4 regions of the Streptomyces sp. NPDC020917 genome follow, and region 3 is predicted to be linked to each of the others. Evidence: riboswitches for the same ligand, from Rfam matches in the RefSeq annotation. Region 3 holds a riboswitch; each other region holds the start of a gene.
What was found. Region 3 has a riboswitch for cobalamin ahead of ACH4TG_RS09970 (ribonucleoside-diphosphate reductase subunit alpha). Riboswitches for the same ligand answer to the same signal wherever they lie in the genome.
Positions count from the first base shown of each region.

Region 1: linked by a shared signal. The riboswitch ahead of ACH4TG_RS03610 (cobalamin biosynthesis protein) and the one ahead of ACH4TG_RS09970 (ribonucleoside-diphosphate reductase subunit alpha) in region 3 are both predicted to bind cobalamin.
Region 2: linked by a shared signal. The riboswitch ahead of metE (5-methyltetrahydropteroyltriglutamate--homocysteine S-methyltransferase) and the one ahead of ACH4TG_RS09970 (ribonucleoside-diphosphate reductase subunit alpha) in region 3 are both predicted to bind cobalamin.
Region 4: linked by a shared signal. The riboswitch ahead of ACH4TG_RS06660 (CbtB-domain containing protein) and the one ahead of ACH4TG_RS09970 (ribonucleoside-diphosphate reductase subunit alpha) in region 3 are both predicted to bind cobalamin.

Region 1 is NZ_JBIRRR010000001.1:846,589-852,358, forward strand. Features, by position in the region: gene cobN (cobaltochelatase subunit CobN) at 1-727, opposite strand, end outside; gene ACH4TG_RS03605 (cobyric acid synthase) at 724-2,250, opposite strand; gene ACH4TG_RS03610 (cobalamin biosynthesis protein) at 2,247-3,221, opposite strand; cobalamin riboswitch at 3,396-3,593, opposite strand; gene ACH4TG_RS03615 (hypothetical protein) at 3,717-3,926, opposite strand; gene ACH4TG_RS03620 (anion permease) at 3,958-5,157, opposite strand; gene ACH4TG_RS03625 (NAD(P)/FAD-dependent oxidoreductase) at 5,283-5,770, opposite strand, start outside.
Region 2 is NZ_JBIRRR010000016.1:144,554-150,323, forward strand. Features, by position in the region: gene ACH4TG_RS29065 (kelch repeat-containing protein) at 1-547, shown strand, start outside; gene metE (5-methyltetrahydropteroyltriglutamate--homocysteine S-methyltransferase) at 725-3,043, opposite strand; cobalamin riboswitch at 3,204-3,419, opposite strand; gene ACH4TG_RS29075 (response regulator transcription factor) at 3,622-4,305, shown strand; gene ACH4TG_RS29080 (ATP-binding protein) at 4,302-5,666, shown strand.
Region 3 is NZ_JBIRRR010000004.1:857-6,626, reverse strand. Features, by position in the region: gene mctP (monocarboxylate uptake permease MctP) at 1-1,139, shown strand, start outside; gene ACH4TG_RS09980 (helix-turn-helix domain-containing protein) at 1,545-2,501, opposite strand; gene ACH4TG_RS09975 (hypothetical protein) at 2,591-2,728, shown strand; cobalamin riboswitch at 2,756-2,924, shown strand; gene ACH4TG_RS09970 (ribonucleoside-diphosphate reductase subunit alpha) at 3,058-5,457, shown strand; gene ACH4TG_RS09965 (ribonucleotide-diphosphate reductase subunit beta) at 5,448-5,770, shown strand, end outside.
Region 4 is NZ_JBIRRR010000002.1:573,561-579,330, reverse strand. Features, by position in the region: gene ACH4TG_RS06665 (hypothetical protein) at 136-3,597, opposite strand; cobalamin riboswitch at 3,762-3,921, shown strand; gene ACH4TG_RS06660 (CbtB-domain containing protein) at 3,957-4,196, shown strand; gene ACH4TG_RS06655 (CbtA family protein) at 4,221-5,102, shown strand; gene ACH4TG_RS06650 (hypothetical protein) at 5,099-5,770, shown strand, end outside.

The sequences.
Region 1 (5,770 bases), on a different contig from region 3:
CGTCCCAGGCCTCGTCGTCGCCGCCCGCGCTCGCCCCGGACGCCGTGGTGCCGCCCGCGGCCAGCACCGTCGCCACGATCGCGTCCGCCCGCCCCAGCACCTCGTACAGGCCCTCGTCGGCGCCGCGCAGCGAACCGCAGTACACCGGAAGGGCGTTGGCGTCCCGCGCCTCGATCGCGTCGCACAGGGTGTCCACGAACGCGGTGTTCCCGGACAGTTGGTGCGCGCGGTAGAAGAGCACCGCCACCGTCGGGCGGCCGGGGAGGTGCGGGCGGTCGCCGTGGACCCCGAACTCCGGCATGGCGCACGGCGCTTCGAAACCCTCGCCGCTCATCAGCACCGTGTCCGACAGGAAGCGGGTCAGCTGGGCGAGGTTGTCCGGGCCGCCCTCGACGAGGTAGCGCAGCGCCTCGGCGACGACGCCCGCGGGCACCGACGACAGCGCCATCAGCTCCGCGTCCGGCACGGACTCGCCGCCCAGCAGCACGGTGGGCACGCCGGAGGCGGCCAGCACCTCCAGGCCCCGCTCCCAGGCGCGGCGCCCGCCGAGCAGCCGGACGACGGCCAGGTCGGCGCCGTCCAGGAGCGCCGGCAGGTCCGCGTCCGGGTCGACCCGGGACGGGTTGGCGATGCGGAAGGCGGCGCCCGCGCCGCCGGCGGCACCGGTGGCGGCGCGCGCGGCGAGCAGGTCGGTGTCCGCGGTGGACAGCAGCAGAACGGTGGTCATGGTGCCCCCGGTGGCAGGAACGGGAGGCCGGCGGGAGCGCCGTCCTCGATGAGCCGCAGCAGCGCGGCGGTGTCCGTGTGCGCGTCGATCAGGTCGGCGAGGCGGTCCAGTTGCTCCTCGCGCAGCGCGGCGAAGGAGGTGCCGGGCGCGGGCACGAAGCGCCGGCCGGCCAGCCGGGCGACCAGCCGCAGGAACTCCCGGCGAAAGCCGTCGCTCTCCAGCGAGCCGTGCCAGTGCGTGCCCCACACCGCGCCGGCCCGGCAGCCGTCGAGGAACTCCTCGTCCCCGCCGAGGACTTCGGCCACCCCGTGGTGGATCTCGTAGCCGGTCACGGGCTGGCCGAGGGCGTGTCCCTCGGGCCGGGCCAGGGTCTTCTCCGCGGCGAACCGCACCCGCACCGGCAGCAGGCCCAGGCCCTCGACGGTGCCGGCGCGGGACTCCACGTCGTCCTCGATACGGGTCCCCAGCATCTGGAACCCCCCGCAGATCCCGAGCACCGGAAGGCCCTGCGCGGCCCGGCGGGCGACCGCGTCGGCCAGGCCCCGGGCGCGCAGCCACTCCAGCGCCCTGACGGTGCCGCGGGTGCCGGGTAGCACCACCAGGTCGGCGTCGGCGATCTCCTCGGGGCGGTCCACGAACCGCACCACGACGCCGGGTTCCGCGGCCAGCGCGTCGACGTCGGTGAAGTTGGACATCAGCGGCACGGCCGCGACCGCGACCCGCAGCACGTCCTCGCCGAGCGGCGGCGCGGCCGCCTTCGACTCCCGGGCCCGCAGGCCGTCCTCCTCGTCGATGCCCAGGCCGTGCGCGAAGGGCAGCACGCCCAGCGCCGGGCGCCCGGTGAGCTTCCGCAGCATGTCCAGGCCGGGCTGCAGCAGCGTCACGTCGCCGCGGAACTTGTTGACCAGGTAGCCGCAGACCAGTGCCTGGTCCTGCGGCGAGAGCAGCGCGGTGGTGCCGAAGAACGACGCGAAGACCCCGCCGCGGTCGATGTCGCCGACCACCAGCGTGGGCAGCGAAGCCCGGCGGGCCAGCGCCATGTTGACGATGTCGGTGCGCCGCAGGTTGATCTCCGCGGGGCTTCCCGCGCCCTCGCAGATCACCGCGTCGTGGGTGCGTCCCAGCTCCTCCAGGCAGCCGGCCACGGTGTCCAGCAGCTCGGCCTGGCGGCCGCCGTGGTAGCCGCGGGCGCTCAACTCGCCCACCGCGCGGCCCATCACGATCACCTGGCTGCTGCGGTCACCGCCCGGTTTGAGCAGCACCGGGTTCATCAGCGCCGACGGCTCGACCCGGGCCGCCTGCGCCTGCATCGCCTGGGCGCGGCCGATCTCCGCGCCGTCGCGGGTGACGAAGGAGTTCAGCGACATGTTCTGGCCCTTGAACGGGGCGACCCGCACGCCCTGCCGGACCAGCCACCGGCAGATCCCGGCGGTGACCACGCTCTTGCCGGCGTCGGAGTGCGTCCCCGCGACGAGCAGGCCCTTCACCCGCCGCGTGCCGGCCGTGCCCCGGGCCGCGTTCACCGCGCCCCCTTCGCCGGGCCGCCCGCGCCCGCGCGGCGGCGCGCGGCGGACAGCAGCAGCGACGCGCCGAGCGCCAGCCCGCCCACCCGCCGCGACAGCCTTATCGCGCGCGGGATGTCGGCGGGCCCGGGCGCGGGGAATTCCGCGCCCAGCACCGGCCGGTGCTCGACCCGCCCGCCGTAGGCGAGCGTGCCGCCCAGGCGCAGGCGCAGCGCGCCGGCGAACGCGGCTTCCACGGGACCGGCGTTGGGGCTCGGGTGGGACCGGGCGTCGCGGCGCCAGGTGCGCAGCGCGGCGCGCGGGTGCGGCCCGGCCAGCGCGGCCAGTGCCGCGGTCAGCCGGGCACCCGGATACCCCGCGGCGTCGTCCAGCCGGGCCGACGCCCAGCCGAACCGCAGGTAGCGCGGGGAGCGGTGGCCCACCATCGCGTCCAGGGTGTTGACGGCCCGGAAGCCGGCCAGCCCCGGCACCCCGAGCAGGCCGCCCCACACCAGCGCGCCCACCACGGCGTCCGAGGTGTTCTCGGCGACCGACTCCACCACCGCCCGCGCGATGCCGTCCGCGTCGAGGTGCTGCGGGTCGCGGCCGCACAGGTGCGGCAGCCGGGCGCGGGCGGCGGCCAGGTCGCCCGCCCGCAGCGCCTCGCCGATCGCCGTCGCCTCGCGGGCCAGCGAAGTGCCGCCCAGCACCGACCAGGTGGCGGCCGCGGTCAGCGCGACGGACAGCGCGGGGGAGGAGCGCACGGCCCGCCGGGCGAGCACCGCGGCACCCACCGCACCGCCGGCGCACAGCGCCGCATGGACCGTCCCGCTCAGCCGGTCGTCACGCCACAGCCGGCGTTCCAGTGACCCCGCGGCGCGCCCGAACCCCGCGACCGGATGGCCGCGACGCGGGTCGCCGATGGCGAGGTCGCAGAGGAAGCCGAGCGCGGCGCCGTACGCGTAGCCGTCTCCGGCACGTGTGGCTCGCATCGGCTCAGCCCGCCGTCACGCTCCGGCGGGGCGGGGCCTGGGGTGGACGGGGGGCCGGGGGCGGGACTGCGCTGGGGGCGGTGGGCAGGGCCGAACACGGCGGTGTGCCGGGGGTGTTCGCGCCCACTCGGGTGCCGGGCATGGCAGAGGTCCTCACTCAGGGTCCGCGCCCTGGTTCGACGTGACCGGCGGTGAGAGTCTCCTGGCTCCCGGATCAACGCACTCCCGGTCTTCCAGCCGGATGACCGGCCGTGACGTACGGGTTGGGAGTGCACTCCCCGGTGACAGTGGCGGGACCGCGCCGGATTCGCACCGGACTTCCTCTCCTGCCGCCGTATGGCTTCCGGCAGTTCACCACGTGCGCGATACCGGGTCAACTCCGCGTTGACCTGCGGGGATGGAGTGTGGCGAGGTCCACACCCCCGGCGCGCCCCCCGGCGAGCCCCGGCGGGGACGGTCGCCGTGGCCGTCACGTGCGGACGGCCACGGCGCAGGTCACTTCTGGACGATCAGTGTGATGCCCCATGCGACGGCCGCCGCGCAGGCGGCGAAGCACAGGTAGGCGCCGGTGCGGCTGAGCGCGGCCGTGCCGCCCCCGCGCCGGGTGAGCCCGACGATGCCGAGGGTGAAGACGCCGACCAGGCCGACGGTGGACAGCAGGGTGACGGCGAAGACCGAGAGCAGGGCGTGCCAGTCGATGGTCATGGGATGTCCTTCGCGGGGTGTGCTCGGGGCTTCAGGCGGCCGTGCCGGTGGCGGAGGCCGGCGGCGGCGGGGTGACCGCGGCGATCGCGGCGGTCACCGCACCCTGGGGCTCGCCGGCCGCGGACGGCTGCGGGTCGTTGACGTTGGCGTGGGTGATCGGCTTGCGGCGCGCGGCGGTGCGGATCGCGGCGCAGGCGGCGAGCGCGATCACCGCGACCGCGGCGACGCCCCAGCTGCCCTGCTCGGCCAGCAGCGCGGCGCCGGCCGCGACCAGGCCGGCCGCCGGCAGGGTCAGCACCCAGGCGGCGACCATCCGGCCGGCGGTGCTCCAGCGCACCACCGCGCCGCTGCGGCCCATGCCCGCGCCCATCACGGCACCGGAGCAGACCTGCGTGGTGGACAGCGCGAAGCCCAGGTGGGAGGAGGCGAGGATGGTGGCCGCCGCGCCGGTCTGCGCGGCGAAGCCCTGCTGCGGCTGGATGTCGGTCAGCCCGCGGCCCATGGTGCGGATGATCCGCCAGCCGCCGAGGTAGGTGCCCAGCGCCATCGCGGCGCCGGCGCAGACGATGACCCACAGCGGCGGGTCGGAGTTCGGCGCGAGGGCGTTGCCGGTGATCAGGGTGAGGGTGATCACACCCATCGTCTTCTGCCCGTCGCTGGTGCCGTGGGCGAGCGAGACCAGGCCCGCGGAGGCGATCTGGCCGGCCCGGTAGCCGCGCGACGTGGCCTCCGGGTCGGCGCCGCGGCCCAGCCGGTAGGTGACCCGGGTGGCGAGCGTGGACGCCAGGCCGGCCACGAACGGGGCGGCCGCGGCGGGGATCAGGACCTTCATCACCACGGCCTCGCCGTGGATGCCGTGGGTGCCGGCCGCGACCAGCACCGCGCCGATCAGGCCGCCGAACAGCGCGTGCGAGGAACTGGAGGGCAGCCCGGCGAGCCAGGTGATCAGGTTCCACAGGATGGCGCCGACCAGGCCGGCGAAGATCACTTCGGGCTTGATGCCGGCGGACTCGTCGATGATGCCGCCGGAGATGGTCTTGGCGACGGCCACCGACAGGAAGGCGCCGACGAGGTTGAGTACGGCGGACATGGCCACCGCCGTCTTGGGCTTGAGCGCGCCGGTCGAGATGGTGGTGGCCATCGCGTTGGCGGTGTCGTGGAAACCGTTCGTGAAGTCGAACACGAGCGCGGTCGCGATCACGATTCCGATCAGGAGCGTGATGTGTTCCATGGCCCCAGGTATTCGTTCGAGCGGGCAGTGGCGAGCCGACCGTACGAAGTGATGGTGAACGGAAGGTGAACTGGGAGCGGACTCGCGGTGCCATCGTTAAATCCGCGTGAATCCCCTTCGAATCGTCAGTGTCTCCCGGACAACCGGTCGGCGTAGCGGGCCACCACGTCGGTGCGGGCGCTGCGCCCGGCCCGCTCCCGCCCGTCGGCCGCCCGGTACGCCGCGTACATGCCGTGCACCCCCGCCCAGCGCAGCGGTTCCGGCTCCCATCGCCGCACCCGGTGGCCCACCCACGGCAGCTCCGTCAGCTCCGTCCGCTGCCCCTGCCCGGAGTCCAGTCGCACCAGGTCGCGCAGGGTGCGCGCCGCCAGGTTGGAGGTGGCCACGCCGCTGCCGACGTAGCCGCCGGCCCAGCCCAGGCCCGTGCTGCGGTCCAGCTGGACGGTCGCGCACCAGTCCCGCGGCACTCCCAGCACCCCCGACCACGCGTGGTCGATCGCCACCCCGGCGGTCGCCGGGAAGAAGCGGACCAGGATCTCCCGCAGCGCAGCCACGGTCGCCGGCGAGGTCCGCCCGTCGTTGTCGGTCCGGGAGCCGAAGCGGTACGGCGCGC
Region 2 (5,770 bases), on a different contig from region 3:
CGGCACCGATCCGGTCAGCGGCGCGGAGTCGGTGGCGACCTACGCCTTCGACCCGGTCGCGGGTACTTGGACCGCGCGGGCCGACCTGCCCTACCCGAACTGGGCGATGGCCGCCGCCTCCTCCGGCGGGCGGCTGCAGGTGGTCGGCGGTGTGACCGACGGCCAACTGACCAACCAGGCCGAGGAGTACGACCCGGCCACCGACTCCTGGTCGGTCCTCCCGGCGGCGAACACGCTGGCGTACCGCGGCAGCGGCGCTTGCGGGCTGTACGTCGTCGGTGGCGCGGACGGCGCGAACGCGCCGCTCACCGGCGTCGAGCAGCTGCCCGGATACGGCGACTGCGGAAGTTCGGGCGCCGCTGCCTGGCTGTCGGCCCCGCACGGCGTCACGGTCGCCCCGGGCGCCGCGGTGACGGTGCGGGTCACGTTCGACGCGGCCCGGGCCGACCAGGCCGGCACCTACACGAGCGGGCTGACCGTGGGCACGGACTCGCCGTACGCCGTGCCGGCGCTCGCCGCGACGATGAGGGTGGTCGCCGCCGGCTGACCGCCGCCGGCCGGTCCTCGGGACCGGCCGGCCCGGCACCGCTGGAGGGGCTCCCGGGACACTGCGCCCGGGAGCCCCTCCGGCTCTCCGCGCCTGCGCGGCCGTGCGGTGTGCACGACGGGGCGGCGCACCCACGGGGCCGGGAGGGGCGGCGCGGCGTCCCTCCCGGCCGGCGGGTCAGGACGGGGGCAGCTCGGCGCGGACCGTGCGGGCCGCGGCCACCAGGTTCTCCAGGGAGGCGCGGGTCTCCGCCCAGCCCCGGGTCTTCAGGCCGCAGTCCGGGTTGACCCACAGCCGCTCGGCGGGGATGGCCTCGAGTCCCTTGCGCAGCAGGTCCGCCGCCTCACCGGCGCCGGGCACCCGGGGCGAGTGGATGTCGTAGACCCCGGGCCCGGCCTCCCGCGGGTAGCCGTGCGCGGCGAGCTCACCGGCCACCTGCATGTGGGAGCGTGCCGCCTCCAGGCTGATGACGTCGGCGTCCAGGTCGTCGATGGCTTCCACGATGTCGCCGAACTCGGCGTAGCACATGTGGGTGTGGACCTGCGTCTCCGGACGGACCCCGGACGTGGCGAGCCGGAACGCCTCGGTGGCCCACGCCAGGTACGCCGGCCGGTCGGCGGCCCGCAGCGGCAGCGTCTCGCGCAGCGCCGGCTCGTCCACCTGGATCACCGAGGTCCCGGCCGCCTCCAGGTCGGCCACCTCATCGCGCAGCGCCAGCGCGACCTGCCGCGCGGTGTCGCCGAGCGGCTGGTCGTCGCGGACGAAGGACCAGGCCAGCATGGTGACCGGGCCGGTGAGCATGCCCTTGACCGGGCGGCCGGTGAGGGACTGCGCGTAGGAGGTCCAGCGCACGGTCATCGGGCCGGGCCGCGCGACGTCGCCGGCCAGGATCGGCGGGCGCACGTACCGGGTGCCGTACGACTGGACCCAGCCGTGCCGGGTCGCGAGGTAGCCGGTGAGCTGCTCGGCGAAGTACTGGACCATGTCGTTGCGTTCGGGCTCGCCGTGCACGAGCACGTCGAGGCCGGTCCTCTCCTGGAAGGAGATCACGTCCTGGATCTCCTTCCTGATGCGCTCCTCGTAGCCCGCGGTGTCGATCCGGCGGGCCCGCAGATCGGCGCGGGCGGCGCGCAGTTCGGCGGTCTGCGGGAAGGAGCCGATGGTGGTGGTGGGCAGCGCCGGCAGGCCCAGCCGCTCCCGCTGGGCCGCGGCCCGCCGCTCGTACGGCTGCGGGCGGCGCGTCTCGGCCCCGGTGACGGCCTCGGCGCGGGCCCGCACGGCCGGGTCGCGGGTCAGGGGGGAGGTGGCGCGGGCGGACAGTGCGGCCCGGTTGGCGGCCAGTTCGGCGGCGATGGCGTCGGTGCCCTGGGCCAGGCCCCTTTCGAGCGTGGTGATCTCGGCGGTCTTCTGCCGGGCGAAGGACAGCCAGCGCAGGATCTGCGGGTCGATGTCGCGTTCGGCCGCCGCGTCCAGCGGCACGTGCAGCAGCGAGCAGGAGGCGGCGACGTCGACGCGGTCGGCCAGCCCGAGCAGCGTGCCCAGGGTGGACAGCGCCTTCTCCAGGTCCGCGACCCAGATGTTGCGCCCGTTCACCACCCCGGCGACCAGCCGCTTGCCGGGCAGCCCGCCGGCCGCGGCGAGCGCGTCGAGGTTGCCGGCCGCGGACCCGGTGAAGTCCAGGGCCAGTCCCTCGACCGGTGCCGCGGCCAGGAGCGGCAGGGCGTCGCCCAGCCGGTCGAAGTACGAGGCGACCAGCAGCTTCGGACGGTCGGTCAGCGTGCCCAGCACCTGGTAGGCCCGTTCCGCGGCGGCGAGTTCGGCGGGCGTGCGGTCCTGGACCAGGGCGGGCTCGTCGAGTTGCACCCACGGCGCCCCGGCGGCCCGCAGGTCGGCGAGCACGTCGGCGTAGACCGGCAGCAGGCGGTCCAGCAGGGTCAGCGGCTCGAAGCCGGCCGGCGCGCCCGGCGCCGGCTTGGACAGGAGCAGGTAGGTGACGGGGCCGACGAGGACCGGCCGGGGGTCGAGTCCCAGCGCCAGCGCCTCGCGGACCTCGCCCGCCTGCTTGGCCGGGTCCGCGGAGAAGACCGTGTCAGGCCCCAACTCGGGCACCAGGTAGTGGTAGTTGGTGTCGAACCACTTGGTCATCTCCAGCGGCGGCACGTCCTGCGTGCCGCGGGCCATGGCGAAGTAGCCGTCGAGCGGGTCGGCGGCGACCGCGTCGCGGTGGCGGTCGGGGATCGCGCCGACCATCACGGTGGTGTCCAGCACGTGGTCGTAGTACGAGAAGTCGCCGGTCGGCACCTCCTGGATGCCGGCCTCGGCGAGCCGGCGCCAGGTGGCCCGGCGCAGTTCGGCGGCGGTCGAGCGCAGGGCGTCCGCGCTGACGCGGCCCTTCCAGTAGCCCTCGATCGCCTTCTTCAGCTCCCGCCGGGGGCCCTGGCGGGGGTAGCCGTACACGGTGGCCCGTGCTGCCGCGGCTGCGGGCTTGGTCGTCACGGAGATCTCCTTCGCGAGATGGATCCCTGAGGTCCCGATGGCGGGACGAGAGCGCGAAGGGATGGCGGCACGAGCGATGCGGGCGTGCGCGCCACGCCGGACTGCTGGTGCTTCGTACGCCGACCCGCCCTCGAGGTCACCGGGACTCCGCGGGCGCACCGGGCGCACACGGGCAGGTGGCAGGTCTTCGGACTCGCGGGCACGTCCTCGTCGAGGACACCTACTGGCCGTCGCTTCCCGGGCCATTGCGGCCCAGTGCGTATGACGGCGGTCGTTCCCGCTCACCGCTGCGGGGCAGTCCCGGATTCCCACCGGGTTCCCTCTTGCGACACACCCGCCTGGCCGGCGGGCGTGAACCAGCTGCCCTTCCAGCCTAGGACCGCGCCCCCGCCGCCGTCCGGCGACGTCCACGATCCGGGACGGTGACGCCCCTCACCCGGTGAGGCCGCGGGCACGGCCGGCGGCGGTTCGGGCGCGCGTGCCCCGCCGTCGTGGCGCGGCGCGCGCCGCCGCCCGGGGCACGGCTCGCCCCGGGCGGAATCCGCAGTTCGCAGCGGTCGCAGACCTACGATGGGGGGATGCGGGTGCTTGTCGTCGAGGACGACCCGGGAATCGCCGATCTGATGGTCCGTGGCCTGGAGCGGGCCGGGTACGACACCGCCGCGGCGGCCTCGGGTCAGCAGGCGCTCCTGGCGTCGCCCGACCCCGATGTGGTGCTGCTGGACCTGGGACTGCCCGACATGGACGGCGTCGAGGTGTGCCGGACGCTGCGCGGCCGGTCCGACATGGCGATCATCGTGGTGACCGCGCGCGGCGAGGAGGGCGACCGGGTGGCCGCGCTGGACGAGGGCGCCGACGACTACCTGGTCAAGCCGTTCGGCCTGGCCGAGCTGCTGGCCAGGATCCGCGCGGTGCTGCGGCGGGTGCGGCCGGCCGAGCCCGAGGTGCTGCACCACGGCGACCTCACCGTGGACCTGCGGACCCGCACGGTGACCGTCGGCGGGCGCGAGGTGGCGCTGACCCCGAAGGAGTTCGACATCCTCGAGGCGCTCGCCGTGGACCCGGGCCGGGTGGTGACGCGGCAGGAGATCCTGGAACGGGCCTGGGACACCCACTGGTACGGGCCGACGAAAGTGCTGGACGTGCACGTGGCGGGCCTGCGCCGGAAACTGCGCAGGCCCGGTCTGGTGGAGACGGTGTACGGCAGGGGGTTCCGGCTCGGCACCCCGGACCCGCGGGCCGATCCCCCCGACGTGCCATGACCCGGCGCATCGCCCTTGCGGTCATGTCCCTGGTCACCGTGCTGCTGGTGCTCACCGTCGTGCCCCTGGGGCTGTCGCTCGCCGACCGCGAGCGCGCGTCCTTCCGCCAGAGCACCGAGGACGCCGATCGCGCGCTGGCCGCCGCCGCCGAGGAGCACCTGTCCGACCACGGCAGCGCGGCGTCGCTGCGGCGCATGCTGGTCCGGGGCACCGAGCCGGGCGCCTGCGCCGCCGTCTTCGACGCGGCCGGGCGCGAGGTGGCGTCCACGCCGTGCCCGCAGCAGAGCGCCGCTCAGTTCGCGGAGACCCGCGAGCAGTGGGCGGCCATGGCCCGCAGCGTGCTCGCCCACGCGGGGACGGTCACCCGCACGCAGGACGACCGGCTGGCCGTCGCGGTGCCGGTCGGCGAGACGTCCTCGCCGGTGGGCGTCTCGGTGCTGTCCCGGTCGGCCGATCCCACGAACGACCGGATCGCGGAGATGTGGGCGCGGCTGGCCGGCATCGGCGTCGGCGGCCTGGTCGCCGGGGCCCTGCTGGCCGTCGTCCTGGCGCGGTGGGTCGGCCGGCCGCTGCGGTCCGTGGACAGCGCGGCGCGCGAGCTGGGCGAGGGCAGGCTGGACGTCCGTGCGGACGGCGGGCAGGGCCCGGTCGAGGTGCGCAGGCTCGCGTCCACCTTCAACACCATGGCGGCCCGTATGGAGACCCTGATCCACGGGCATCGCGCGGTGATCGCCGACGTCTCGCACCAGCTGAGGACACCGCTCACCGCGCTGCGGCTCCGGCTCGACATGCTCGCCACCGAGACCCCCGGCGACGAGCTGACGGCCACCGAGCTCGCCGCCGCGCAGCAGGAGATCACCCGGCTCTCGCGCCTGGTCGACGGGCTGCTGGCGGTGGCCCGCGCGGAGAACGCCGTGCCGCGGCCGGTCGCCGTGCGGGTGGACGAGGTGGTCGAGGACCGGCTCGCGGCCTGGACCCCGGTGGCGCAGGAGCGGCAGGTCCGGCTCACGGCCCGCTGCCGTCCCGGGCTGACCGCCCGGCTCGGCGCCGGCGATCTGGAGCAGGTGCTCGACAACCTGCTGGCCAACGCCCTGGACGCGGTCGGGGAAGGCGCGACGGTGCGTGTCGAGGGCCGGGCCCGGCAGGGCCGGGTGCTCCTCACCGTCGCCGACGACGGGCCGGGGATGAGCGCCGCGGCACAGGAGACGGCGTTCCACCGCTTCAGCAGTCCCCAGGCGTCGGGGACCGGGCTGGGGCTGGCCATCGTGCACCGGCTGCTCACCGCGAACGGGGGGTCGGTGCGGCTCGAGGACACCCCGGGCGGAGGTGTGACCGTCGTCATGGAACTCCCGCTCGCATAACGTCCGACGTGGGATTTCGGACGATTTGCCGAGTTCGGTGGGAGTGGCCTTAACCAGTTCTGAGGACTCCCTGAACAGGTTCCCGACGACGCGGACGGCAGGCT
Region 3 (5,770 bases):
TGATCGCCTTCGCGGTGCTCGCGGCGTACACCTACTCCTCCGGCCTTAGGGCGCCGGCGCTGATCGCCTTCGTCAAGGACGCGCTGATCTACATCGTCATCGTGGTGGCGATCATCTACATCCCGTACAAGCTGGGCGGGTTCGGCGACATCTTCAGCAAGGCGTCCGACGCGTACTCGGTGAAGAGCCCGCAGACCGGGCTGCCGCGCGGCTCGCTGGTGACCGGGCCGAAGGCCCAATGGGCGTACGCCACACTGGCGATGGGCTCGGCCATGGCGCTCTTCCTGTACCCGCACTCGGTCACGGCCGTGCTGTCCGGCAAGAGCCGCGACACCATCCGCCGCAACACCACGATCCTGCCGCTGTACTCGCTCATGCTCGGCCTGCTGGCGATGCTCGGCTTCATGGCGATCGCCGACGGCGTCGGCAAGGGCATCAAGGGCTACAACGGCCAACTCGCCATCCCCCAGCTGTTCGAGAACATGTTCCCGTCGTGGTTCGCGGGCGTGGCCTTCGCGGCGATCGGCATCGGCGCGCTGGTGCCGGCGGCGATCATGTCGATCGCAGCGGCCAACCTGTTCACCCGCAACATCTACAAGGACCTGATCAAGCCGGACGCCACGCCCGAGCAGGAGACCAAGGTCTCCAAGGTCGCGTCGCTGGTGGTCAAGGTCGGCGCGCTGGTCTTCGTGCTCACCATGGACAAGACGGTCGCGATCAACTTCCAGCTGCTGGGCGGCATCTGGATCCTGCAGACGGTGCCGGCGATCGTCGGCGGCCTGTTCACCCGCTGGTTCCACCGCTGGGCGCTGCTGGCGGGCTGGGCGGCCGGCATGGCCTACGGCACGTGGAAGGCGTACGAGCAGTCCAGCCCGAGCCAGGCGCACTTCGGCGGGAACTCCGACATGATCCCGTGGATCGGCGAGAAGGGGTACATCGGGCTGACGGCGTTCGTGATCAACGTGGCCCTCGTGCTCGTGCTCACCCTGGTCCTCAACGCGGTCAAGGCGCCTGCCGGCGCGGACGAGACGGTGGCCTCCGACTACCTGGCCGAGTCCGAGCCGTCCGGCTCCTCCGGCGCCGAGCAGCCCGGTGAGCCCGGGGTCTCCCCCGGCCTCCCCGAACCCGCCGGAGCCTAGCCCTTCGCCGGGCAGCGTCCCCCGCCAACGGGTGGCCCTCCACCCTCCCCCCGGGGGGCGTTCACCCTCCCCCGGGGGGGCGTTCACCTGGCGGTGTGGGTCACCCCTCAGGGGCGCGGGGTCCCCCAGGGCTGCGCCTGGGAGGTGCCCCCAGCGCGAGCAACCGGCCACCGGCCGGTGGTCCGGAGCGGACCGAACTGCCCCTTCGGGACGGTGGCGGAGTGCGGCGCCGCGCTGGCTGGTCGCGCAGTTCCCCGCGCCCCTGCGGGGCACGTTCTGCCCCGCGAGGGGACGTTGCCGGCGGACGGCCCGTGCGGGGCTGAGCGCGCAGTTCCCCGCGCACCTGACGGGGCACCGCCTGCCCCGCGGAGGGGACGTTGCCGGCGGACGGCGGGTGGTGGGGGGTCAGGGGCGCTGGCCGAAGGTGCGGCGGTAGGTGAGGGGCGTCGTGCCGGTCCACCGAGCAAAATGGTGCCGCAGCGTCGCCGCGTTACCGAACCCCGTCCGCACCGCGATCGCATCGACCGTCTGCCCGGTCGACTCCAGCAACTCGCGTGCGAGCAGAACCCGTTGGCCCAGCAGCCAGCGATACGGCGTGGTGCCCGTCTCCTGCTGGAAGCGCCGCGCGAACGTCCGCGGCGACATGTGGGCCCGCGCGGCCAGCTCGTCGACCGTGACCTCGCGGTCGAGGTTCCGCTCCATCCACGCCAGCACGCCGGTGACCGTGTCGCTGGTGGCCCGCGGCAGCGGCCGGTCCACGTACTGGGCCTGGCCGCCTTCGCGGTGCGGCGGCACCACCATGCGGCGCGCGATGGCGTTCGCCACCGCCGACCCCTGCTCCTTGCGCACCAGATGCAGGCACGCGTCGATGCCGGCGGCCGTACCGGCCGAGGTGACCACCCCCGCGTCGTCCACGTAGAGCACGTCGGGCTCGACCATGGCCGCCGGGTAGCGGGCGGAGAGCCGTTCCGCGTGCCGCCAGTGCGCGGCGCAGCGCCGGCCGTCCAGCAGGCCCGCCGCCCCCAGCATGAACACCCCTGAGCAGACGCTGAGCACCGTCGCGCCGCGCTCCACCGCCCTCACCAGCGCGCGCAGCGCGTCCGGCGGGAACGCGCGGTCGTTGAAGGTGTCCCCGGCCGGCACGGCGACCAGGTCCGCCTCCTCCACCCGGTCCAGGTCGTCCGGCACGGACATGCTGAACCCGGCGTGGGTGCCGAGCACCGGCCCCTCGCCGGAGACCACCGCGAAGTCGTACACGGGCAGGCCCTCGTCGCTGCGGTCGAGCCCGAAGATCTCGCAGACCACGCCGAGTTCGAAAGGGTGCACGCCGTCGAGCGCCAGGACGGCCACGTTCTGCAGCATGCTGTCGAGCATGCCACTTGGCAGGATGTTGCGGTAGTACGACAGTCCTGCCACTGGTCCCGGGTAATGCGCGCGAGCACGATTGACTCATGACACTCCTCCTCGACATCGCCGCCCTCCTCGCCCTCGCCGCCTCCCTCACCGCCGCCCCGCTCAGCGGTGCACGGCACGACGCCCGCATCGACCGGCAGATCCGCCGGGCCCAGCAGGGCCCGTCGCGGACCTGAGCACGCCGCGCGACACGCCGCGCCGACACCACTACATGTGGGGTCGGCGCGTTCCGCTGTCCACAAGATGTATGCTCAACTCCGCTGCCCGCAGGGGAAGCCGGTGCGAATCCGGCGCTGCCCCGCAACGGTGAGCGGCGGCGCCCGCGCGCGCCCCCGCACAGCCCGATCGCCTGCCGGCGCCGCGCCCGACGAGCGGGCGCGCTGTGTCCGGGCCTCGCGGATTGGGCTCGCGGACGCTGCTCCGACCTGCCCTCCCCGGGCTCTGCGGTGCTGCCTTCCGTCCCTCTCCGCCGGCCGCCGCCGCGAAACGAGGGAGAGCACCGAACGTGACCATCGCGCCTGACGCACCCGCTGCCGAAGCCGCCGCACCACCCGCAGAGACCACCGACGCCGCCGGCGCCGCGCTGCTCCGCGACCTCGTGACGCTGACCGCCGACCTCCCCGACACCGACCCCGGCCGGGTCGCGGCCGCCGCCCTGCGCGGGCGCAGCGCCACGGCGGACCGGGCCGAGCTGCGCGAGCTGGCCACCGAGGCCGCCGCCGGCCTGATCGCCGAGGACCCCGGGTACTCGCGGCTGGCCGCCCGGCTGCTGACCGCCACGATCGCCGAAGAGGCCGCGGGCCAGGGGGCGGTGTCCTTCTCGTCCTCGGTCGCCGTGGGCCACCGCGAGGGCCTGATCGGCGACCGCACCGCCGACTTCGTGACGCTGCACGCCACGCGGCTGGACGCGCTGGTCGAGCAGGCGCTCGCCGAGGGCGCCGACGACCGCTTCGGCTACTTCGGGCTGCGTACGCTGTACAGCCGCTACCTGCTGCGGCACCCGATCACCCGCCAGGTCGTCGAGACCCCGCAGCACTTCATGCTGCGCGTCGCCTGCGGCCTGGCCGAGGACGACACCGTCCGCGCCGCGCAGGACGTGGCCGCGCTGTACCGGCTGATGAACCGGCTGGAGTACCTGCCGAGTTCACCGACCCTGTTCAACTCCGGCACCCGCCACCCGCAGATGTCCTCGTGCTACCTGCTGGACTCCCCGCAGGACGAGCTGGGCTCGATCTACGACGGCTACGCGCAGATCGCCCGGCTGTCCAAGCACGCGGGCGGCATCGGCCTGTCGTACTCCCGGGTCCGCGCCCGCGGCGCGCTGATCCGCGGCACCAACGGCCACTCCAACGGCATCGTGCCGTTCCTCAAGACGCTCGACGCCTCGGTGGCCGCGGTCAACCAGGGCGGGCGCCGCAAGGGCGCGGCGGCGGTGTACCTGGAGACGTGGCACGCCGACATCGAGGAGTTCCTGGAGCTGCGGGACAACACCGGTGAGGACGCCCGCCGCACCCACAACCTCAACCTGGCGCACTGGGTGCCGGACGAGTTCATGCGCCGCGTCGACGCCGACGGCACGTGGTCGCTGTTCTCCCCCTCCGACGTGCCGCAGCTGGTCGACCTGTGGGGCGCGGACTTCGACGCCGCCTACCGGGCCGCGGAGGCCGCGGGCCTGGCCCGCAAGACCCTGCCCGCCCGGGAGCTGTACGGCCGGATGATGCGCACCCTCGCGCAGACCGGCAACGGCTGGATGACGTTCAAGGACGCCGCGAACCGCACCGCCAACCAGACCGCGGAGCCCGGCCGCACCGTCCACTCCTCCAACCTGTGCACCGAGATCCTGGAGGTCAGCGACGGCTCGGAGACCGCGGTGTGCAACCTCGGCTCGGTCAACCTGGGCGCGTTCGTCACCCCGGACGGCGACCTGGACTGGACGCGGCTGGACGAGACCGTCCGCACCGCCGTGACGTTCCTGGACCGCGTGGTGGACATCAACTTCTACCCGACCGAGCAGGCCGGCCGCTCCAACGCCCGCTGGCGTCCGGTGGGCCTGGGCGTGATGGGCCTGCAGGACGTGTTCTTCCGGCTGCGGCTGCCCTTCGACTCCGCCGGGGCGAGGGAGCTGTCCACCCGGATCGCCGAGCGGATCATGCTGGCCGCCTACGAGGCGTCCTGCGACCTGGCCGAGCGCAGCGGACCGCTGCCGGCCTGGGAGAAGACCCGCACCGCGGCCGGCGTGCTGCACCCCGACCACTACGGCGTCTCCCTCAACTGGCCCGAGCGGTGGGCCGCGTTGCGCACCCGGATGGCCGCCACCGGGCTGCGCAACTCCCTGCTGCTGGCCATCGCGCCGACCGCCACGATCGCCTCGATCGCCGGCGCCTACGAGTGCATCGAGCCGCAGGTCTCCAACCTGTTCAAGCGCGAGACGCTCTCCGGCGAGTTCCTCCAGGTCAACTCCTACCTGGTGGCGGACCTGAAGCGGCTCGGGGTGTGGGACGACCAGACCCGCGAGGCGCTCCGCGAGGCCAACGGCAGCGTGCAGGGCCTGCGGTGGATCCCGGAGGAGGTGCGGTCGCTGTACCGCACGGCGTGGGAGATCCCGCAGCGCGGGCTGATCGACATGGCCGCGGCCCGCACGCCGTTCCTGGACCAGAGCCAGTCGCTGAACCTGTTCATGGAGACGCCGACCATCGGCAAGCTCAGCTCGATGTACGCCTACGCCTGGAAGCAGGGCCTGAAGACCACGTACTACCTGCGCTCGCGCCCGGCCACCCGGATCGCCCGGGCCGCGCAGGCACAGGCCCCGGCGCGGGTCCCCGTGCCGGCCCCGGCCGCCCCCGGCGACGCCGACGCGGTCGCCTGCTCCCTGGAGAACCCCGAGTCCTGCGAGGCATGCCAGTGATGACCACCGAGAAGAACCTGCTCGACCCCGGGTTCGAGCTGACCCTGCGCCCGATGCGCTACCCCGACTTCTACGAGCGCTACCGCGACGCGATCAAGAACACCTGGACGGTGGAGGAGGTCGACCTCCACTCCGACGTGGCCGACCTGGCCAAGCTCAGCGCCGCCGAACAGCACCTGATCGGCCGCCTGGTGGCGTTCTTCGCCACCGGCGACTCGATCGTCGCCAACAACCTGGTGCTCACCCTCTACAAGCACATCAACTCCCCCGAGGCGCGGCTGTACCTGAGCCGGCAGCTGTTCGAGGAGGCCGT
Region 4 (5,770 bases), on a different contig from region 3:
AAGGGGCGCGGGGTCCCCCAGCGCTTCGCCTGGGAGGTGCCCCCAGCGCGACAAGCCACGACGGCGCGGCAGGCGGCAGAGCACACCCGGGGGCAGCCCGGAAGCCGGGACCCGGGCCACGTCAGAGGGAAGCGGCTACTCGCGGGCCGTCTCCACCGCGAGAGCCGCGTCGGCTACGTCAGGGACACCGTGGCCGCGGAGAACCCGGAGGCGGGTGCGCCATTCCTGCGGCCAGCCCGTGCGAACACCCAGCACCTGGGTGATGGACACCGCGAACATCCCTCCGGCGTAACTCCCGCTCAACGTAAGGCGTTCGACGGCGGCCAGCAGGACAAGCGGATCGCCGGGCTGCCCGACGCTGCCGAGGCGGCTGCGCAGAGTCCCCGCCGTACGGGCGGCCAGGGCGCGGCGTTCCACGTGCAGAGCCGCCAAGTGGTCCAGCGCGTCCAGGAGATCCGCGGCCGCCGCGTCCAGATCGAGGGCCACGGCCGCCAGATGCGCTCCCTGCGCCACGAAGTCCGGCGTGCCGCAGAGAAGTTCCGCGGCACGCTGAGCCGCCACCCTCCGCGCCGCGGTCCTCCGCATGGTCACGAGGGTCGATAGCCGCGCGACCAGGTGGCCGATCCGCCGCCGGGCGGGCCGATCCCGCTCCGGCCCCGCGTCCACGTCGTGCGCGGAAGCCTCCGCCTCCGCGACGACGAGCCGCGCCAGCGCCTCCAGCAGCGGGCCGTCGCCGTCGACCGCGGCGGTCAGCTCCACCAGGCCGTCCGCGGCGGCCCGCCACGACGACCTGTTGTCCAGATCGACGGTGCTCGCCAGCAGCAGCGGCGCCGCCTCGGGGTACCACGGCGCCCAGTTCGCGAGCGCTCCCGTCGCAGCGTCCGCGGTCTCCTGGTCGGCGCGGCGCGACACCTGGCCCACCAGCCGTGCGTAGCGGGGCCGTTCGGCGACCCTGAGGTCGTACGGCCGGACCCGCAGGACGGCAGTCCGGGTGACCAGAGGGCCGTCGGCGGCGCGTTCCAGCACACGCCAGGCCGCCGGGGCCCGCAGCAGCTGCATGGCGACCGGAACGCAGGCCGCCTGCACGTCGGGATGCTGGCCGGGAAGCGCGAACGCCTCGTCCAGGATCACCGCGGCGGTGCCGACCGGCAGCCGGGACGCGGCCAGCCGCACGAGTTCCTTGCGGCTGGTGACCTTGGCGGCCGGAGCGGCCGTGCCGTCGGCGGCCGGCAGCAGGGCCGTGCGCAGCACCGTCTCCAGTTGGGACGGGACGACGAACTTGGTCACCCGGCCGGCCGCGTACAGCGCGACGCGCGCCCGGTCGTCCGCCGCGTGCGCCAGCAGGAGCGGCAGCACGTCACCGGGACGGTCCGTCCAGGCCAAGGCCCCCAGGGCGGCTTCGGCGAGCACCGTGTCCGTCGACTCGAGGTACCGGCGGACGATGTCGAAGCCGAGTTCAGGGATGGCCGCCGCGTCCCGGAGGTGCCAGGCCCGCGTGTACTTGGGCAGCGAGGCGTCCCCCGCCGCGCGGGCCAACAGCCTTGCGGCGGCGGCCTGCTGGCGCGGCAGCCAGTTGCGGATACCGTCGAGGGGCGGCAGCCACCGCGCTCCCGGGACGAGGAACCGCCCGTACGGCGGCCTGGCGGCGAGGACGGGGTCCAGCAGGTCGGTGCGGCGGTGCGCCAGGACCCGCAGCACGGGTGGGAGCACGGCGGCTGACGGTTCCAGCTCCAGCACGCGCTCGGCCCGTTCGTCCCTTGTCGCCGGGTCGTCGAGCCAGAGGTCGACGGCTTGCCGCACCGTCGCGTCGTTCCCGAACTGGACGGCTTGCCAAAGGAGTTCTTGGAGTTCGGGCATGTGGCGGGCGCGGCGCCCGAGGGCCCGCGCGAGCGCGAAGGTGAGGGAGTGGTCGACCTTGTCGGCACCCGCCTCCAGCCAGGGCCGGAGCGCCTCGAAGACCTGGAACTCCTGTCCCCGGCGCAGCGTGGTGTCCAGCCGGCCGAGGTGGGCGCCTCCGGTGTGCCCGGACAGGCGCGTCAGGGTGGTCAACGCCCATCCCACGAGGGGGCGTTCGCCGCTCACGGCGTGCTCGCGCAGCACGGCGAGGGCCAGCGACGAGAGGGCGTGGCGGGTGCGCGGGGAGCTGTCACGTGCCTCCACGGCGTCGATCGCGATGCGGTCGAGCAGGCTGGTGTCCACACCGGTGAACAGCCGTGGCGGAACCTCGGCGAGGGCCAGCAGCGCGGGTGACCTGACGGGCTCCTGCTCGTTGCGGAGCCGCTGCAGGTCGTCGAGCAGCACGGCGACCGGCGCGGCCTCACCGGACCTGGCCGCGTTCCTGACCAGCATCGGGTATGCCTGTGCGCGGTCATCGGCGGCGGGACGGCGCGTGGCGGCGACGAGGCGCTCGCGTGCCTCGGCGACCGGCAGGTGGGCGACGGCGGCCAGCACGGTGTCCCAGGGCTCGCCGCGTTCCGCGGCCTGCGCGGCCATCCGCCGCGCCTCGGCCTGTGCGCGAGCGCGCGGCAGCGCCTCCAGGACGCTCGCGCTGAGAGCGGTGTGGCCGAGGTCCTGGCCGGCGGTCGCGGCGTCGTAGAAGGACTCGCGGCGGGACGGCGGCAGGGCGCGCAACAGCGCCGCCAGGGCGTCGGGTTGGCGGCTCCATGCCTTCCCGAGCGCGAGGAGCTCCGGCGGCCCGAGCCTGGCGACACGGCCCAACGCGGTACGGGACAGCAGGCCGTGGGAAGGGTGCGCGAGGCGTTCGGGAGCCGTGATCAGTGCGATCGTCCGTCCCGGAGCCGCCCTGAGCAGCGGGCCGAGACATGACCTGACCGACACCGGAAAGCGCTGCGGGCAGTGTCGTTCGAGCAGTTCCAGGACGCGCAACGGGCGTGCCTCGACGGCGGCTTCGAACAGGTCGCCGTTGCGCTGCCACCACGCCGGGCCGGACAGCTCCGGCAGCTCGGCGAGCTGGCGTGCGGCCTCGTCCAGCACCAGGTCGGCGTGGCGGCGGGCGAGGGCGCGCCACCGCACCACCGCGAGGAACAGGTCGGGCAGCAGCCGTTCCACAACGTCGGCCCCGCATCCCGGCAGCAGCCGCGCGGCCTCCTCGTCCCCCCACTGCTCGCGCACGGACACCAGCAACCGCTCGGCCAGCTTGGGGCGTTCGCCGTCGACGACCGCGAGAGCGATGCGGCGGCGCACGGCCTCCGGGGCATCGTCCATCGCCCGCTCCAGCGCGGCGTCGCTGAGCGGCAGGTGGAACGCGGCCTTGAGCGCGTAGCCGCGGACGGTGGCGTCGGGGTCCGCGAGGCGCGCCTCGAGGAAGCCCGCGTCCTGCCCGATGGACGCGGCGACGGCCGCGAGGCGGCGGCCGTACAGGCCGCGCGTCTCCAACTCGTCCAGCACGGGCCGCAGTCCACTCCCGCCGAGGCGGCCGACGCCGCTGCCCTCACCGTCGCCGCCGACGACGCCGTCCTGCGCCCGCTCCCGCGTCCAGACGGCGAGGGCGCGCATGCGGTCGGGGTACGCGAGCGGGTCGAGGGCGGCGAAGAGGGCGTCGACGGCTGCGCGAGGTTCGTGAGGCTCGGTGGACATGCGCGCCATTGTGGCGCCGCCTGCTCCCGCTCTCGTACGGGTTTTCGCCCGCGAGGCCATCCGGCGGCCGCGTCGACGGCCTCGACGAGCCCGTAGCGGCCTGCGGGCCGACCCGGCTGCTCCCACGGACCGGGCCCTGAGGCCGCGTTCACGTGCGGAGGTGGCCGGAGGTCACATTGACGGGGTCTTCCGACCGCCCTTACTGTGCCAATAACTGCGAGGGAGCGAGTAAGCCGGTGCAATTCCGGCACGGTCGCGCCACTGTGTGCCCCCCGGTCACGGCCGGGGGCGAGTCAGACACTCCCCCCTTGCGCCCGCTCCATCGAACTGGGACGCACGATCCCCAAGGAGGGCTCCACATGAGCAGTCTGTCCGCGCCTGCCGCCACCCCCACCCACGACGCCGGCTCCGCCGCGATCCCCGTCGTCGTCCCCAACGTCCGCGCCGCGCTGCTGCTGGTGAGCACCGCGGTGCTCGCGCTCGCCGTCTACTACTTCATCGGTGTCGACCAGGGCGCGGTGTCGGTGTTCGGAAACGACATGCACGTCCACGAGTTCGTGCACGACGCCCGGCACTTCCTCGGTTTCCCCTGCCACTGAGCGGCGGGGACACCAGGACTGACCATGGTCAAGCGCATCCTGGGGCGCGGCCTGCTGGCCGGCGCCCTCGCAGGGCTGCTCGCGTTCGCGTTCGCGCGGATCTTCGCCGAGCCCCAGATCAACAAGGCCATCGCCTACGAGAGCGGCCGTGACGCCGCGCAGGAGGCGCTGGACAAGGCCGCCGGGATCCCACCGGAGATGGCCGACCCCGACCTGTTCTCCCGTACCGTCCAGGCGGACGTCGGCCTCGGCGTCGGCATGATTTTCTTCGGCATGGCCATGGGCGCGCTGTTCGCGGTCGCGTACCTGCTGTGCCTGGGCCGCACCGGGCGCCTGCAGGCCCGGACCCTGTCCGTGCTGGTGGCCGGCGGCGGCCTCCTCGGCTTCTACCTCGTGCCGTTCGTGAAGTACCCGGCGAACCCGCCGGCCATCGGGCACGCGGAGACGATCCAGCAACGCGGCAGCCTGTACCTGGTGATGGTGCTGTGCTCGGTGCTGTTCCTCGCCGGCGCCGTCTGGCTGGGGCAGCGTCTCCAGCCGCGGTTCGGCAACTGGAACGCCACGTTGCTCGGCGCGGCCGCGTACGTCGTCGTGATCGGCGTCGTGATGACGCTGCTGCCGTCGATCGGGCACCTGTCGGACAACGTCCACCTCTACGGCCACCACGCCACCGAGACGCCGCTGCCGCTGACCGACAAGCAGGGGCACCTCGTCTATCCGGGCTTCCCGGCCGACGTGCTGTTCGACTTCCGGCTCTACTCGGTCGCCGCGCAGCTCATCTTGTGGGGGACGATCGGGCTGGTCTTCGCGCCGATGGCGCAGCGCCTACTCCAACCGGCCACCGTACGGCGGCAGAAGCCGGCCTCAGCCGCGTCCGCAGGAGCCGCGGACCCGGTGACGACGTGACCCATGCCGCCGACGGCGGCGCGGACCGGGGCGGCGGCCGCGACGGTGACGCCGCGCTCGACGCCCTCGGACCGTTCTTCACCATCGGCCGCCACGACCCGGCGCATCCGCCCGCCGGTGACTGGCGGTCGGTGACCGACCTCGTCACCGATCCTTCCGTCCTGGACGAACGGGTCGCGTCGGTCCGGGAGTTCCTCGCCGCCGGCGGCGGTCTGGACGTCGCGCGGATCGAGGTGCGGGTGGCCGCGTCGGTGGCCCACCTGGGGATGGCGGCACGGCTCGTCTCCCCGCTGCTGGCAACGGCCGTGCTGCACCGCCGGGTTCCGGCTCTGTCGCTCGACGACCTACGGTGGAAGGCGCAACTCGGGGGCGCCTTCCCGCTGTCACTGCCCCGGGCCGGAGGCGGAACCGGCGAGACCGCGGGCGTCGCGGGCGGAGACGGGGCCGCCGTGGAAGCGGCTTGCGGTGAGGATCCGGGCCGGGAACTCGACGACAACGGCCCCCTCCCCGCATGTCTGACCGCCGTCCTCGTCGACGGCATCGCGGTACCGCTGGCCGGTGCGTTCGGACGGTTCGGGGTGTCGGAGCACATCCTGCGCGGCAACACGTCGTCGGCGCTGGCAGGCGCCGCGCGCATGCTCGCCGGCAGGGGCGCAGGGACCGACGCC